4 regions of the Streptomyces spectabilis genome follow, and region 1 is predicted to be linked to each of the others. Evidence: riboswitches for the same ligand, from Rfam matches in the RefSeq annotation. Region 1 holds a riboswitch; each other region holds the start of a gene.

Region 1 (3,386 bases):
GGGAGCCCTTGTTGTCCGTGGCGTCCAGGTCGAACATGGCCTGGTCGATCAGACGCTGCTCGGTGGCGTCGTAGCCGACGAGCTCCGGGCCGATCTGCTCGATGACGGCGAGAACGGCCTTCTCCACGCCCTTGCCGCCGTAGCGGTTGGCGTCTCCGTCACGGAGTTCGATGGCCTCGAAGGCGCCGGTGGAGGCGCCGGACGGGACGGCGGCACGGCCGGTGGAGCCGTCGTCGAGGCCGACCTCGACCTCGACCGTGGGATTGCCTCGGGAGTCCAGGATTTCCCGGGCTACGACGACGTCGATGGACGGCACGAGCATCTCCTTCTGGGATGTGATGCGGGGTACGCGGGGGTACTAGGGGCCGCGCTGGCCCCTGCGACACGAGCCTAACCGGCTCCGGGGCATCGGCCAGCCGACCGCCCAGCCCATGGACAGGCACAGGGCCGGGTCCGGGGCCGGATAGTTCCCTCACGAAACAAACTACCGGACCAAAAGGTACCGCCCCGGTGCGCAGGGGGGAGCGCACCGGGGCGGTAGCCCATGGGGACGGGGTGGCTCCGGGCGCTGCCGGGGCCGGGGCGGGTCAGCTGAGGTGCAGCTGCTGACCCGGGTAGATGAAGTCGGCGTCGCTGACGATGTCGTCGTTCAGCTGGTACAGCTTCTGCCAGCCGCCCTTGACGTCGTGCTCCTGGGCGATCTTGGACAGGGTGTCGCCGGTCACGACCTTGTACTCGCCGTCGCCCTTCTTCACGACCTTGCCGGTCGGGGTCTGGACGGTCTTCTTCTCGACCTGCGGGGCGGCCTGCTGCGGCTGGTGCTGCGGCTGGGCCTGCGGCTTGGGCGCGGCCTGCTGCTGCGGCTGGGCCTGCTGCTGCGGCTGCGGCTTGGCCTGCTGCTGCGGCTGCTGCTGGCCGCCGCCGGAGGAGCCGCCGCCGGTGTACGGGGAGCCGGACAGGCCCACGCCGCACTTCGGCCAGGCACCCTTGCCCTGGCCCGCGAGGACCTTCTCGGCGATCTCGATCTGCTGGGCCTTGGAGGCCTTGTCGGCGGTGGCCGCGTACTTGGTGCCGCCGTAAGCGGCCCAGGTGGAGGCGGAGAACTGCACGCCGCCGTAGTAGCCGTTGCCGGTGTTGATGGACCAGTTGCCACCGGACTCGCACGCGGCGACGCGGTCCCACTCGGAGGCGGTGGCGGCGTTGGCCGTGCCGGTCGCCATCAGCGGGGCGGCGACGGCGGCACCGGTGACACCGACGACGGTGGCGGCGCGGGTGGCCTTGTCGAGCTTGGTCGGACGGCGGTGCTTGCCCTTGCCGGAACGCAGCATGAAGTGATCCCCTCACCGACGCCTGCGAGGTGAGCTGTCGGGTTCGGGCGGGTGAGTGCCCGGCCGCGCGTCCTAGCGCGCGACTTCACCCCAAGCCGTGTCCGTACGTCTCGCGCGTCTTACGACCGCTCAACGTCCGGGCCCGGCACTTACCTTGGGTCCCCCGCTCCTGCCTTCGGCGCTCGAAGCGACGACTGTTCCCGTCCGGCCGTTGGCAGGATTCGGCGTACCGACCGGCGGGGCCCGCTGTGGCGAGCGGTCCCGACCGTAGCCAGGCAATCATCCGAATTTCAAAGACGATCAGGGCTTCTGAGACCCATCTCTCACTTGCCTCTCACCGTCTTTAAACCGGACATTCACCGCGAACCGCCGGGCAACTGCCCTACTTTTCGCTCGACTTCCCGGCGGTGGCGCCCTTGTCCTCCGCGCTCAGTTCGAGCCGCTGACCGGGGAGGATGAGGTCCGGATCGGAGCCGACGGTCTTCTTGTTCCCGGCGTAGAGGCCCGACCAGCCGCCGTCAAGGTCGTGGCTGTCGGCGATCGCCGAGAGGTTGTCACCGGAGCGGACCGTGTACGTGCCCGAGGGGCGCTCGGCGGCGGGCACGTCACGCGCCTCGCCGCGCGAGGCGTGACGCCCGGGGCCGGTGTCGCCGGACGGGGCGTCATCGGCGGCGCTGCCGCCGCGGTGACGGCCCGCGGGGCGGTCGTCGGCCGCGTCGTCCGCGCCGGGCTCGGCGCCCTCGGACTCCTGGGACGCCTCGGACTCCTCGGACTCCTGGGACGAAGCGCTGTCGTCCGCACCGGACTTGTCCGCGTCACCGGCGGGCTTGCGGTGCTTGCCGCCGCCCTCGCGCGAGCCGTCCTCGGCGCTCTTCCCGCCCTGGGTGGCACCGTCGTCGCCATCGTCACCGTTGCCCGAATCGTGAGTCTTGTCTCGCGATTCGGTGGAACTGCCCGGCCTCTCGGCCTTCTCGGAGCGGTCGGACCCGGCGGCCTCGCGCTCCTCCTTCGCGTCCTTCTCCGCGTCCTTCTCCTTGCCGGACCGCGAGGAGTCGGAGGGCTCCGAGGACTCGGCGGAGTCGTCGGAGTCCGACGAGCTCGGCGGGGCCGACGGCAGGCCCGGATCGACGGCGGCGGCCTCGCCGCCCTTCGCCAGGCCCGCGGCCGGGGCGCAGTTCGGCCAGGCGTCGGGGCCCCGGTCGGCGAGCACCTTCTCGGCGACGTGGATCTGCTGGGAGCGGCTCGCCTGGTCGGCGGTCGGCGCGTAGGAGAGGCCGCCGTACTGCTCCCAGGTGTCCTGGGTGAGCTGGAGGCCGCCGTAGTAGCCGCTGCCCTTGGCGCTCCACGCCCCGCCGCTCTCGCACTCCGCGACCTTGTCCCACGTCCCGGCGTCCGCGGCGCTCGCGCCGGACGCGCCGAGCAGCGGGATGGCGATGGCTGATCCGGTGACGCCCGCCGTGACGAGGATCGCCGGGACCTGACGGGGGCGGCGGTGACGGCCTTGGCCGGAGAGCATGCAGGTGCCTTTCGTGGACGACAGGTCAGGCACGGCATCCGTTACGCGCGAGCGCGCGGGTGCCGGGCCGTCGTGAACGTAGCCGCAGTCGAACGCCAGTCACAAGTCGGTTCAGCCGAGATCACGCGAAAGTCACATCGTTGACGGCCCGTCAGCACGGGTGACCCGCGGGGCGGGTGTGAAACGCACCGGCAACGTCCTGAGCCCACGCATGATGAGCCCGCCGCGCCACCTCAACTCCTCGGGAGCCACGGCCAGTTGCAGGTCCGGCAGGCGGCGGAGCAGGGTGGCGAGGGCGGTCTGGCCCTCAAGCCGGGCCAGCGGGGCACCGAGGCAGTAGTGGATGCCGTGGCCGTAACCGAGGTGCTGGTTGTCGCGCCGGGCGAGGTCGAGGCGGTCCGGATCGGCGAAGCGCGCCGGGTCGCGGTCGGCGGCGGCCAGCACGACGAGCACCGGGTCGCCCGCCGCGATGTCCTGGCCGCCGATGCGCAGCGCCTCGGTGGCGAACCGCCAGGTGGCCAGCTCGACCGGCCCGTCGTAGC
Region 2 (3,386 bases), 2.6 Mb from region 1:
CTACATCAACTCCCCCGGCGGCGACTTCAGCGCGACGACGGCGATCTACGACACGCTGCTGTACGCCTCCTGCGAGGTGGAGACCGTCTGCCTCGGCCAGGCCGCCTCCGCCGCCGCGGTGCTGCTCGCCGCGGGGACCCCCGGCAAGCGGGCGATCCTGCCCGGCGCCCGGGTGCTGCTCCGGCAGCCCGCGCTGCCCGAGCCGGTGCGCGGCCAGCCGACCGACCTGAGGATCCGCGCGGAGGAACTGCGGCGCACCCGTGCGCTCCTGGAGGGGATGCTCGTCCGGCACACCGGGCGTACGCCCGAGCAGATCTCGGCGGACATCGAGCGGGACACGGTGCTCGACGCCGAGGCCGCCCTCGCCTACGGTCTGGTGGACCGGGTCGTCCCGAGCCGCAAGGCCGCCCGCCCGGACGCGGGATGAGGCGCCGGTGCTCCCCGAACTGCCACCGCTGCCCGCCCTGACCCGCGCCGAAGGCGAGCTGGTCGACGCCTATCTGGCGGTCCTCGACCTGCTCGGCCGGATCAACCCGGCCCGCGCCGAGCACACCTACGGCGGGCTGCGCGCCGCGCAGGCGCTGATCACCCGGGCGACCGAGCTGCACGACGCGCTGGCGCTCATGCATCAGCGCGGGGAGAGCGAGGTGCACGCGCCGACGCTCGCGCGAGCGATGCGCGTCCTGGACGGCGAGCGGCGCGCCGCGCGCGTGACGGTGCCGCCGCCGACGGGCCCCTGACACGGGGCCGGCCGCCGCCGTCGGCATGAAGGTCCGTCATGATTCAGTCCGATTCACCCCCCACGACCGGCTGTCCCGTGCCAGACTTCCAGCCAGCCCCCATTCCGTTTTCGGCCTGGTACTCCAGTGCGCCGGTCGCATCTGACGCCGCGGAACGCGCCCCGGACCCAGCGCGCCTGCGCCATCCGCCCGTTGCCGGTATACGCGGATGTCAAGCCGAGTCCGGGGTTGCCTCGGAGATGACCAGAGATGATCGCCCCTTTTGCGTAACCGGCGGTCGTTCCAGTGGGCTCCCGAAGTCGCTCAACTCCCTTACAGCACAGCCGGATTCGGGCGTTCCGCCGCTGATGGGGCAATCATCGCCGAGTGTGACCTAGAACCCATTCGGGCTCTGTCCACCGGAACGGGTCAGGCGTGAGGAGCCTCACATACCGCCGATCCGGCTCGGTTTTTTCGCCCCTCTCGGGTGAAGATCCCTTCCGACGACAAGCCCCCGCCACAGGCGGCGGGGCGATCCGGGCGGACGCCGAGTCCTGCCGCCGCCCGGGTGCCCGGTCGACATCTGTGCACCGGCAGGAGTGGAGGACCCAGCAAGGCGGGCCGTCCGGCCAGTCCGGAAGGCCCTTGGGGTGAAGTCGCATCGCGCGGCCGGGCATCTTCGCCTGCCCGAACCCGACAGGTCATCCTTCACAGGCGGCTGACGAAGGGTTGCGCATGACTGCGCTGCATCGTGTTCCGTCGCTGTTGACGAGAGCCAGTACGGCTTCGGCTCTCACGCTCGCCGCCGTGGGCGGCACCATCGTGGCCCCCGGACTCACGGGAGAAGCACAAGCGGCCACCTCGCACGGGACGAAGGCGCTCAAGGTCGCGGCGTCCAAGAAGGGCTCCCCGTACAGCTACGGCGCGGTCGGGCCGAACCGGTTCGACTGCTCGGGCCTGACGCTCTACTCGTACAAGCGCGTGGGCAAGAAGCTGCCGCGCACCGCCCAACAGCAGTACAACAAGACCCGCAAGGTCTCCTCCGCCAGCCGCACCCGCGGAGACCTGGTGTTCTTCCACTCCGGCCGGAACGTCTACCACGTCGGCATATATGCCGGTAAGGGGAAGATCTGGCACGCCCCGAAGCGGGGCACCGTGGTGCGGCTCGAGAAGATCTGGACCAACCAGGTCTGGTACGGCCGGGTCCGCTGACCCGCCGGCGGGCGGCGGCCTCCTCGGGGTCCGCGCCGTCGCCCGCACCTGGCGCCACCAGCGCCTTTCGCCGCCGTCCGGTCAGGGCTCGGGCGGCGGCACCAGCCGAGGGACGGTCCGTACGGCAGTCCGGGGCGGCGCCCCGGCGACGTCACCCGCCCGGCCCCGCCGTCAGCGCGGGAGTGGAGCGGCGCCGCGCGGATACTCGTGGACCATGGCCGATCATCACCCCCACGCCGCGGGCACTTCCAGACCCAGCGCCTCCCGGCACACGCGCAACGAGACGCCGCTGGAGCGGGCCGACCGCAACTTCTCCGAGCTGCTCCAGGAGCTGCGGGTCACCCAGACCGGTGTCCAGATCCTCTTCGCGTTCCTGCTCACCCTCGCCTTCACGCCGCGCTTCCCGTCGCTCGACAGCGTGCAGCGCGCCACGTACGTCGTCACGCTGCTCCTCGCGGTGCTCGCCGCCGCGCTGTTCACGGCGCCCGCCGCGGTGCACCGCACCCTGTTCGCGCGCGGCGCCAAACCCCTGATCGTGCGGGTGTCCTCACGCCTGGCCGCCATCGGCCTCGCGGTGCTCGTGCTCGCCCTCACCGGATCCGTCCTCCTCGTCGTCGACGTGGCCGTGGGCCGCACCGACGGGGTGCTCGCGGCCATCGGCACGTTCGTGGTGTGCGGCGGCCTGTGGGGCGTGCTGCCCCGTCTGGTCGGCCGCGCGGGCCAGCGACAGTGAGCCCGCCCGGCCGAGGGGCGGCCGCGCCCCGGGGAGTCAGCTCTGCACCGGGACCGTCCACGGCAGCGTGATCCACACCGTCTTGCCGCCCTCGGGCGTCGGACAGACCATGAGTCTTCCGCCGCACTCGGCGGTGAGCCAGCGGACGATGACCATGCCTCTGCCGTTGTCCTGCTGGACGGCCGCGGGCAGCCGCTTGGGGTAGCGGGGGTGGCTGTCGGTGACGCCGATGCGCAGGCTCTCGTCGCGGTCGAGCCGGACGTCCACGGTGAAGGTGGGCGAGAGCCCGAGCGTGTGCTGCACCGCGTTCGTGGCGAGCTCGGAGACGATGAGCCGCACCGTGTCGGCCACATCCGTGTCCGCTGGGAGGCCCCACTCGGTGAGGATGTCCCCGACGTACCTGCGGGCGGTGGAGACCGACACAGGGTCGCTCGGCAGGGTGACTGATGCTTCCTGGTGGTCTGCCATGACGGCGCCGTCCCTTTCCCACCGGGACCGGACTTCCGACGCGTGGCGGAAGTACTCGAGTACCGTCCCGGAGCTGGTGCTTCGCGCCAGATTGCCACTCTCGGGCGGCCCGCGCCCGCCGATCCACCGAGATGTGCATATATCTGTCGCTCGAAGCGGTGAACTCTGCGACGGCAGACCGTATTTGGGCGCAACACTGGCAGTTCCTCTACCGTCCCCTACCGTTGGCGCGGACCTCCGGAAGGACCAGAAGG
Region 3 (3,386 bases), 2.8 Mb from region 1:
CTCGGCCTCCAGGGTGCGCAGGGCCTCGCGCACGGGGACGCGGGAGACGCCGTAGCGGCGGGCCAGGAGTTCTTCGGTGAGCCGCGTGCCGCGTTCGTAGACACCGGAGACGATGTCGTCCCGGATGGCCGTGCAGACCGAGTGCGCGGGAATGCGCATGACGGACCTCCGCTTTACTGCCCGCGAAACGCGTCGCGCGGCGCGCTGAAGACGCTGGTGCGGCGACTCTATGGACGCTGACTCCACGGACTCTATTGCAGATGGCCGCATTTTCCGATGGGGCGCCGGAATCCATGGATATCTTTTGGCCAAAGGTTGTGCGGTCAGCAGGCGGTGCCGACGCCGAAAGCCCCGGCTCGGTGAGCCGGGGCTTTCGGGAAGTGCGCGGGCGCGTGCCCGTCGCCCACGTCATGGGAGCGCCGGACGCTCTCAGCGCGGAAGCGTCAGACGCTCACGCCGTGGGAGCGCAGGTACGCGAGCGGGTCGATGTCCGAGCCGTACTCGGCGCCGGTACGGGCCTCGAAGTGCAGGTGCGGCCCGGAGGAGTTGCCGGTGGACCCGGAGAGGCCGATCTGCTGGCCGGGCGTGACGGCCTGGCCGACGGTGACGCTGATGGACGACAGGTGGCCGTACTGGGTGTACGTGCCGTCGTTCATCTTGATCACGATGTTGTTGCCGTAGGCGCCGCCCCAGCCCGCCTCGACGACGGTGCCCGCGCCGACCGCCTGCACCGAGGTGCCGGACGCGGCGTGGAAGTCGATGCCGGTGTGGCTGCCGGAGGACCACATACCGCCGCCGGCCTTGTAGGAGGTGGAGACGTACGAACCGGCGACCGGGGCGACGTAGGCGTTCAGGCGCTTGCGCTCGGCGTCGCGGGCGGCGCGCTCACGGGCCCGCTCCTTGGCCTCCTTCGCCGCCTTGGCCTCGGCCTCCTTCTTGGCCTTCGCCTCGGCCTTCTCCTTGGCGGCGGCCTCGGCCTTGCGCTTCTGCTCGGCGGCCTTCTGCCGCGCCGCCTCTTCCGCCTTCTTCTGGGCGGCGGCGTCGTTGGCGGCCTGCTTCTGGGCGGCGGCCTGGGCGTCGATCTCGTCGGCCAGCGTGTCGTTGATGGCGATGGCCTGCGTGAGGCCGGTGCTCGCGTGGTCCGCGGAGGCGTCGGCGGCGAGCGCCGGAGCGGCCAGGCCCGAGATGACACCGGTGGTGGTGAGGGCGGCGACGCCCGCGGCGCTTGCGGTGGTGCGCGAGATGCGGCTCGGGCGGCGGTGCTTGCCGGTCGGGCGGATGAGCGCCATGAAGCGGCTGGTCCTTTCCTTCCTTCTCGCCTACCGGGTTAGCTGACGGGTTCGGAGCAGGAAGGTCTCCTACGGACTCCTCGCCTCGCGGCAAGGGGACCGATTCACCCCAGGGACGTGTGGGTCCCCGGCTCCCCTGGCTCACGCCGTACGGGGACTCGGCGATGACTGTCCGGTGCCGCGGACGCGGCTTACTGCCTGACGGACAGCCGCACTGACGCTAAACGCCTCATCTTTCAATCGACAAACGGATCCTGCCTTTTGTAGCGCACGCCACACGGCAGACACCCAACCTCCATGTCAATTCGGACATATGGCAGCATGCAGGGACCCCGGAGGCTTCCTGAGCCTCCGGGGTCCCTTGAGTTACGCGGTGTTCCTACCGATTTGCCCGCCGGGGCGAGCGCGGGGCAATCAGCCGGTGACAACCGTCACTTCGCCGATGCCGAGGGCCCGCACGGGCTCCTCGATCTGCGCGGCGTCACCGACGAGCACCGTCACCAGCCGGTCGCTCGGGAACGCGCTCACGACAGCCGCGGTGGCCTCCACCGTGCCCGTCCCGGCCAACTGCCGGTACAGGCTCGCCTGGAAGTCGTCCGGCAGCTCCTGCTCCACCTGGTCGGCGAGCGTGGCGGCGACGGCGGCGGCCGTCTCGTACTTCAGCGGGGCCACGCCCACCAGGTTCTGCACGGCGACGTCGCGCTCGGCGTCCGTGAGGCCCTCGGCGGCGAGGGTGCGAAGGACCTTCCACAGGTCGTCGAGAGCCGGGCCCGTGTTCGGCGTGTCCACGGAGCCGCTGATGGCCAGCATGGCGACGCCCGGGGCGCCTTCCGGGGACCTCGGCGCCGCGGAGCGCAGCACCTGGCTGAAGGCGCGCACGCCGTACGTGTACCCCTTCTCCTCACGCAGGACGCGGTCCAGGCGCGAGGTGAGGGTGCCGCCCAGGCAGTACGTGCCGAGGACCTGCGCCGGCCAGACGATGTCGTGCCGGTCCGCGCCCACGCGGCCGATGAGGAGCTGCGTCTGGACGGCGCCGGGGCGGTCCACGATGACGACGCGGCCGGTGTCGTCGGCGGTCACCTGGGGCATCGTGTGCGGCTCGGCCGAACCGCCCGTCCAGGCACCGACGGTGTCGGCGAGGACGGCGTCCACGTCCGTGCCGGTCAGGTCGCCGACCACGACGGCGGTGGCCGTGGCGGGGCGCACGTGCTTCTCGTAGAAGGCGCGTACGGCCCCGGAGTCGATGGCGGTGACCGTCTCCTCGGTGCCCTGGCGCGGGCGCGACATGCGCGAGGTGGCCGGGAAGAGCTGCTTGGCCAGCTCCTTGGCTGCGCGGCGCGCGGGGTTGGCGGTCTCGTGCGGGATCTCGTCCAGGCGGTTGCGGACGAGGCGCTCGATCTCGCCGTCCTCGAAGGCGGGCGCGCGCAGCGCGTCGGCCAGCAGGCCCAGGGCCTTCGGCAGGCGCGAGACGGGCACTTCGAGGGAGAGGCGGACGCCGGGGTGGTCGGCGTGCGCGTCAAGGGTGGCGCCGCAGCGGTCCAGCTCGGCGGCGAACTCCTCGGCGGAGTGCTTGTCGGTGCCTTCGGAGAACGCCCGCGCCATGATCGTGGCCACGCCGTCCAGGCCCTGCGGCTCGGCGTCCAGGGGCGCGTCGAGGTGGACCTCGACGGCGACGAGCTGCTGGCCGGGGCGGTGGCAGCGCAGCACCGTCAGGCCGTTGCCCAGGGTGCCGCGCTCGGGGGCCGGGAAGGCCCAGGGCTTGGCCGTGCCCGCCTGGGGCTGCGGGTGGAATTCCATCGTCACAGACGTCTCAGCCTCGCTCACTTCGCCGCCTCCTCTTCCTGCTGGGTCTCGGCGGCTTCCTGGATGGCGTCGGCGTCCTCCGCCGCGGTCACCGGCTCGTACACCAGGACCGCGCGGTTGTCGGGGCGCAGGCGGGCCTTGGCGACCTCCTGGACCTCGGCCGCGGTGACGTCGAGGACGCGCTGGACGGCGGTGAGGGCGAGCTGCGGGTCACCGAACAGGACGGCGAACCGGCACAGTTCGTCCGCGCGGCCCGCGACCGTGCCGAGGCGGTCGAGCCACTCGCGCTCCAAC
Region 4 (3,386 bases), 520 kb from region 1:
GGCGCCACCGCGCCCGGCTGGCTGTGCGGCGGCAGGCTCCAGCGCGACCTCGGGCCCGACACGGAGGTCGGCCTGAACCATCTGCGCGGGCGCCTCGGCATGGAGCTGCCGCACACCCGGAAGCTCACCCTGGAGCGGCGCCCGGAGGGCACCGACGACCTCTTCGTGGCGTGGGAGACGCTGACGCACGCGGAGAACACATGAGGCGCGCGGAGGCGTCTCGGGAACCAGTTCGCGTTCGGTGCCCCTGATGGCGTACTGTTGGGTTCACCGACGCGGGGTGGAGCAGCTCGGTAGCTCGCTGGGCTCATAACCCAGAGGTCGCAGGTTCAAATCCTGTCCCCGCTACTGAAACCGAAGGCCCGGAATCCGAATGGATTCCGGGCCTTCGGCATTCCCCAGGGGTCCGGGGGCGCGCGCCGCCCGCGCCACCGCCCCGCGCCAGGGCGCGCGCTGCCCGCCGGGTCACCCACTCGGAGCACGCCGGGTCGCCCCGGGGCCCCAACGCGGGAAGCCTTGGGCCGATGCGGCGGGTCTGCGGCGGGAGTGGAACGGTGGTTGCTTCGGGCGGTGGGGGCCTCGGCGCCGGGGGCGGCGGGGGCCTCCGTGCCGGTGCCGGGCCGAAGGAGCGCCATGTCCGCTGAGGGTCCCGGCCTCCCCCGTGAGCGGGCCCTCGCCCGGGTGCTGCCCCCGCTCCTGCTCGTGGTCGGGGTCGTCTTCGACGCGCTCACGCCGCCCCAGTTCACCGCGTCCCCGCTGTTCGCCGCCGCGCCCCTGATCGCGGCCCCGTTCTACTCGCTCGCCACCACCGTGGCGACGGCCGCCGTGTCCTGCGTGGCCGTGCTCGCCCTGCGCATCGACAACCACTCGGGCGTGGACGTCCAGGTCGTCACCTCCTTCGTCACCATGCTCACCGTCGGCGCCCTCGCCGTCGTCATCAACCGCGTCGTCCGCCGCGGCGACGTCCGCCTCGCCTCCGCGCGCTCCATCGCCGAGGCCGCGCAGCGGGCCGTGCTTCCGCAGCCGGACCCGCGCATCGGCGGTCTCGACGTCGCCGCCCGGTACGAGGCCGCGCAGGCGGGCGCCTTCATCGGCGGCGACCTGTACGCGGTGCAGGACACCCCGCACGGCGTCCGGCTCGTCGTCGGCGACGTACGCGGCAAGGGCATGGGCGCGGTGGCCGCCGTCGCCGTCGTCATCGGCGCCTTCCGCGAGGCGGCCGAGCAGGAGGCCACCCTGGAGGCCGTGGCGCAGCGCCTGGAGCGGGCGCTCGCGCGCGAGGGCACGCGGCGTGACGGGCTCGACGCCTTCGAAGGGTTCACCACGGCGGTCCTCGCGGAGATCCCGCGCGGCGACGGGACCGTACGGCTCGTCAACCGCGGCCACCCCGAGCCGCTCCTGCTGCGCGCCGACGGGCGCCTGTGCGTGCTCTCGCCCGCCGAACCCGCCCTGCCGCTGGGCATGGGCGACCTCGGCGCATGGCCCGACCGCGCGGACGAGACCGACTTCCCGCCGGGCTCCACGCTGCTGCTCTACACCGACGGGCTCAGCGAGGCCCGGGACGCGCGGGGCGTCTTCTACGACCCCGCGATCCGGCTCGGCGGCCGCGTCTTCTCGGGCGCGGACGCCCCCGACGCGCTCCTGTCCACCCTCGTCGCCGAGGTCCTCGACCACACCGGCGGCGGCGCCAACGACGACATGGCGCTTCTCGCCGTACGCCGCCCCGTCACGCCCAGTGACTGAATGGAGCCCCAGTGCAGCGCGACTGACGACCCGTCACCCGCAGGCGAAGATCGATCCGGCTGCGCAGCGTCATGGCGCGCGCTCAACTCGCCCCGTTCCCCACGCTGATGTCCCGTTGTGTTCGTGGCGTAAGCGTTAACGATCAACCCGAACAGCTTGGAATACCGACCCGCTGTCTATTAACGTTCGATAACGCAGCGCGGTCGTCCCAGCCGTCACACCCGGCGGCTCCGCGCGCACGCGCCTAATCCCGCAAGGGAGCCGGGGAACCACCACATTGGGGTGAATCGGACGCCTTTCACGTACGCGGACCCGTATCCGCCGTACCCGAGAAGCGGCCGTAGGAGACCTTCCTGCTCCGAACCCGTCAGCTAACCCGGTAGGCGAGAAGGAAGGAAAGGAGTGCGCCCCCGTGGCGTCCAACCGGCCTGCCCCAGAAGCGCTCTGCATACCGAACGACGGTCTCATCGAGGGTGCCGACGGCGGTGACGGCCCCGGCGGATCCACCGCGTACGCCGCGCACTCCGAGTACTTCGATCCCTCCGCGACCTCCGCGGCCTCCGCGCCCGCCGGGTACGCCGGTTACGCCGCCCAGGAGCCCCCGGCTTCCTGGGAGGAGTGGAACCCCACCGCGGACACCGTCCGCCCCGTGCGCGGCAAGCACCGCATCCACAAGAAGGGCGGCGGCGGCCTCGCCCGCAGCTCCACCGTCCTCGGCGTCGGCGTCATCGCCGCGGTCGGCGCGGGTGGCATCGCCACCGCGCAGGGCGGCAAGCCGCCCGTCTCCATCTCCCTGCCGGACATGGCGTCCGTCGCGGACTCGCTGCCCGGCGTCGGCTCCCTGATCGACGGCGACGACACCGCGGAACCGGCCACCGCCGCGGCCGCGGCGCCGCTCAGCTCCGCCGGTGTCACCGGCGTCGACGCCGAGCGGGGCACCACGGACGCGGGCGAGGCCCTGCGGGCCCGCATCCTCCAGCAGGCCGAGAACCAGCGCCACCAGGCGGACGACGCGCAGCGCAGGCAGGCCGAGGACGCGGCCGTCACGAAGGCCGCCGCGACCGCCAGGAGCCAGCAGGGCAAGGCGGCAGCCGAGGCCAAGGCGAAGGCCGCCGAGGAGAAGCGCGAGAAGGAGGAGGCGGCCCGCAAGAAGCGCGAGGCCGAGCGCCTCGCGAAGCTCGCCAAGAGCTACACGCTGCCCGCCTCCTCGTACGTCCTCACCTCCCACTTCGGCGACTCCGGCTCCATGTGGTCCTCCGGCCAGCACACCGGCCTCGACTTCGCGGGATCGAGCGGCTCCCCGCTCAAGGCCGTCCACTCCGGCACCATCACGGAGGCGGGCTGGGCGGGCGCCTACGGCTACCGCACGGTCCTGAAGCTCGATGACGGCACCGAGATCTGGTACTGCCACCAGTCCTCGCTCTCCGTCAGCGTGGGCCAGAAGGTCAGCACGGGCGACGTCATCGGCCGCATGGGCGGCACGGGCAACGTCACCGGCGTACACCTCCACCTGGAGGTCAGGACCAGCGGCGGCGGGGCCATCGACCCGCTGTCCTGGCTGCGGGGCAAGGGCCTGACTCCCTGATCCCGCTGAACTCCGGCGGCCCTGGCGACGACCCCCCGACGCCAGGGCCGCCGGTCAT

What was found. A riboswitch is a leader RNA that binds a small molecule or an ion and turns the genes downstream of it on or off. The one in region 1 is predicted to bind cyclic di-AMP.
Region 2: another riboswitch for cyclic di-AMP. It lies ahead of CP982_RS06535 (C40 family peptidase); the one in region 1 lies ahead of CP982_RS18265 (LysM peptidoglycan-binding domain-containing protein).
Region 3: another riboswitch for cyclic di-AMP. It lies ahead of CP982_RS30910 (M23 family metallopeptidase); the one in region 1 lies ahead of CP982_RS18265 (LysM peptidoglycan-binding domain-containing protein).
Region 4: another riboswitch for cyclic di-AMP. It lies ahead of CP982_RS20600 (M23 family metallopeptidase); the one in region 1 lies ahead of CP982_RS18265 (LysM peptidoglycan-binding domain-containing protein).

What each region holds. Positions count from the first base shown of each region.
Region 1 is NZ_CP023690.1:4,232,953-4,236,338, forward strand. Features, by position in the region: gene eno (phosphopyruvate hydratase) at 1-316, opposite strand, end outside; gene CP982_RS18265 (LysM peptidoglycan-binding domain-containing protein) at 588-1,328, opposite strand; cyclic di-AMP (ydaO/yuaA leader) riboswitch at 1,333-1,519, opposite strand; gene CP982_RS18270 (transglycosylase family protein) at 1,711-2,844, opposite strand; gene CP982_RS18275 (cytochrome P450 family protein) at 2,977-3,386, opposite strand, start outside.
Region 2 is NZ_CP023690.1:1,643,193-1,646,578, forward strand. Features, by position in the region: partial or broken gene CP982_RS06525 (ATP-dependent Clp protease proteolytic subunit) at 1-427, shown strand, start outside; gene CP982_RS06530 (hypothetical protein) at 435-740, shown strand; cyclic di-AMP (ydaO/yuaA leader) riboswitch at 1,298-1,451, shown strand; gene CP982_RS06535 (C40 family peptidase) at 1,455-1,931, shown strand; gene CP982_RS06540 (DUF6328 family protein) at 2,146-2,664, shown strand; gene CP982_RS06545 (ATP-binding protein) at 2,701-3,132, opposite strand.
Region 3 is NZ_CP023690.1:7,026,387-7,029,772, reverse strand. Features, by position in the region: gene CP982_RS30915 (GntR family transcriptional regulator) at 1-159, opposite strand, end outside; gene CP982_RS30910 (M23 family metallopeptidase) at 444-1,289, opposite strand; cyclic di-AMP (ydaO/yuaA leader) riboswitch at 1,302-1,463, opposite strand; gene CP982_RS30905 (M16 family metallopeptidase) at 1,704-3,086, opposite strand; gene CP982_RS30900 (M16 family metallopeptidase) at 3,110-3,386, opposite strand, start outside.
Region 4 is NZ_CP023690.1:4,750,160-4,753,545, reverse strand. Features, by position in the region: gene CP982_RS20615 (alginate lyase family protein) at 1-204, shown strand, start outside; tRNA gene CP982_RS20610 (tRNA-Met) at 275-348, shown strand; gene CP982_RS20605 (PP2C family protein-serine/threonine phosphatase) at 634-1,743, shown strand; cyclic di-AMP (ydaO/yuaA leader) riboswitch at 1,975-2,144, shown strand; gene CP982_RS20600 (M23 family metallopeptidase) at 2,156-3,328, shown strand.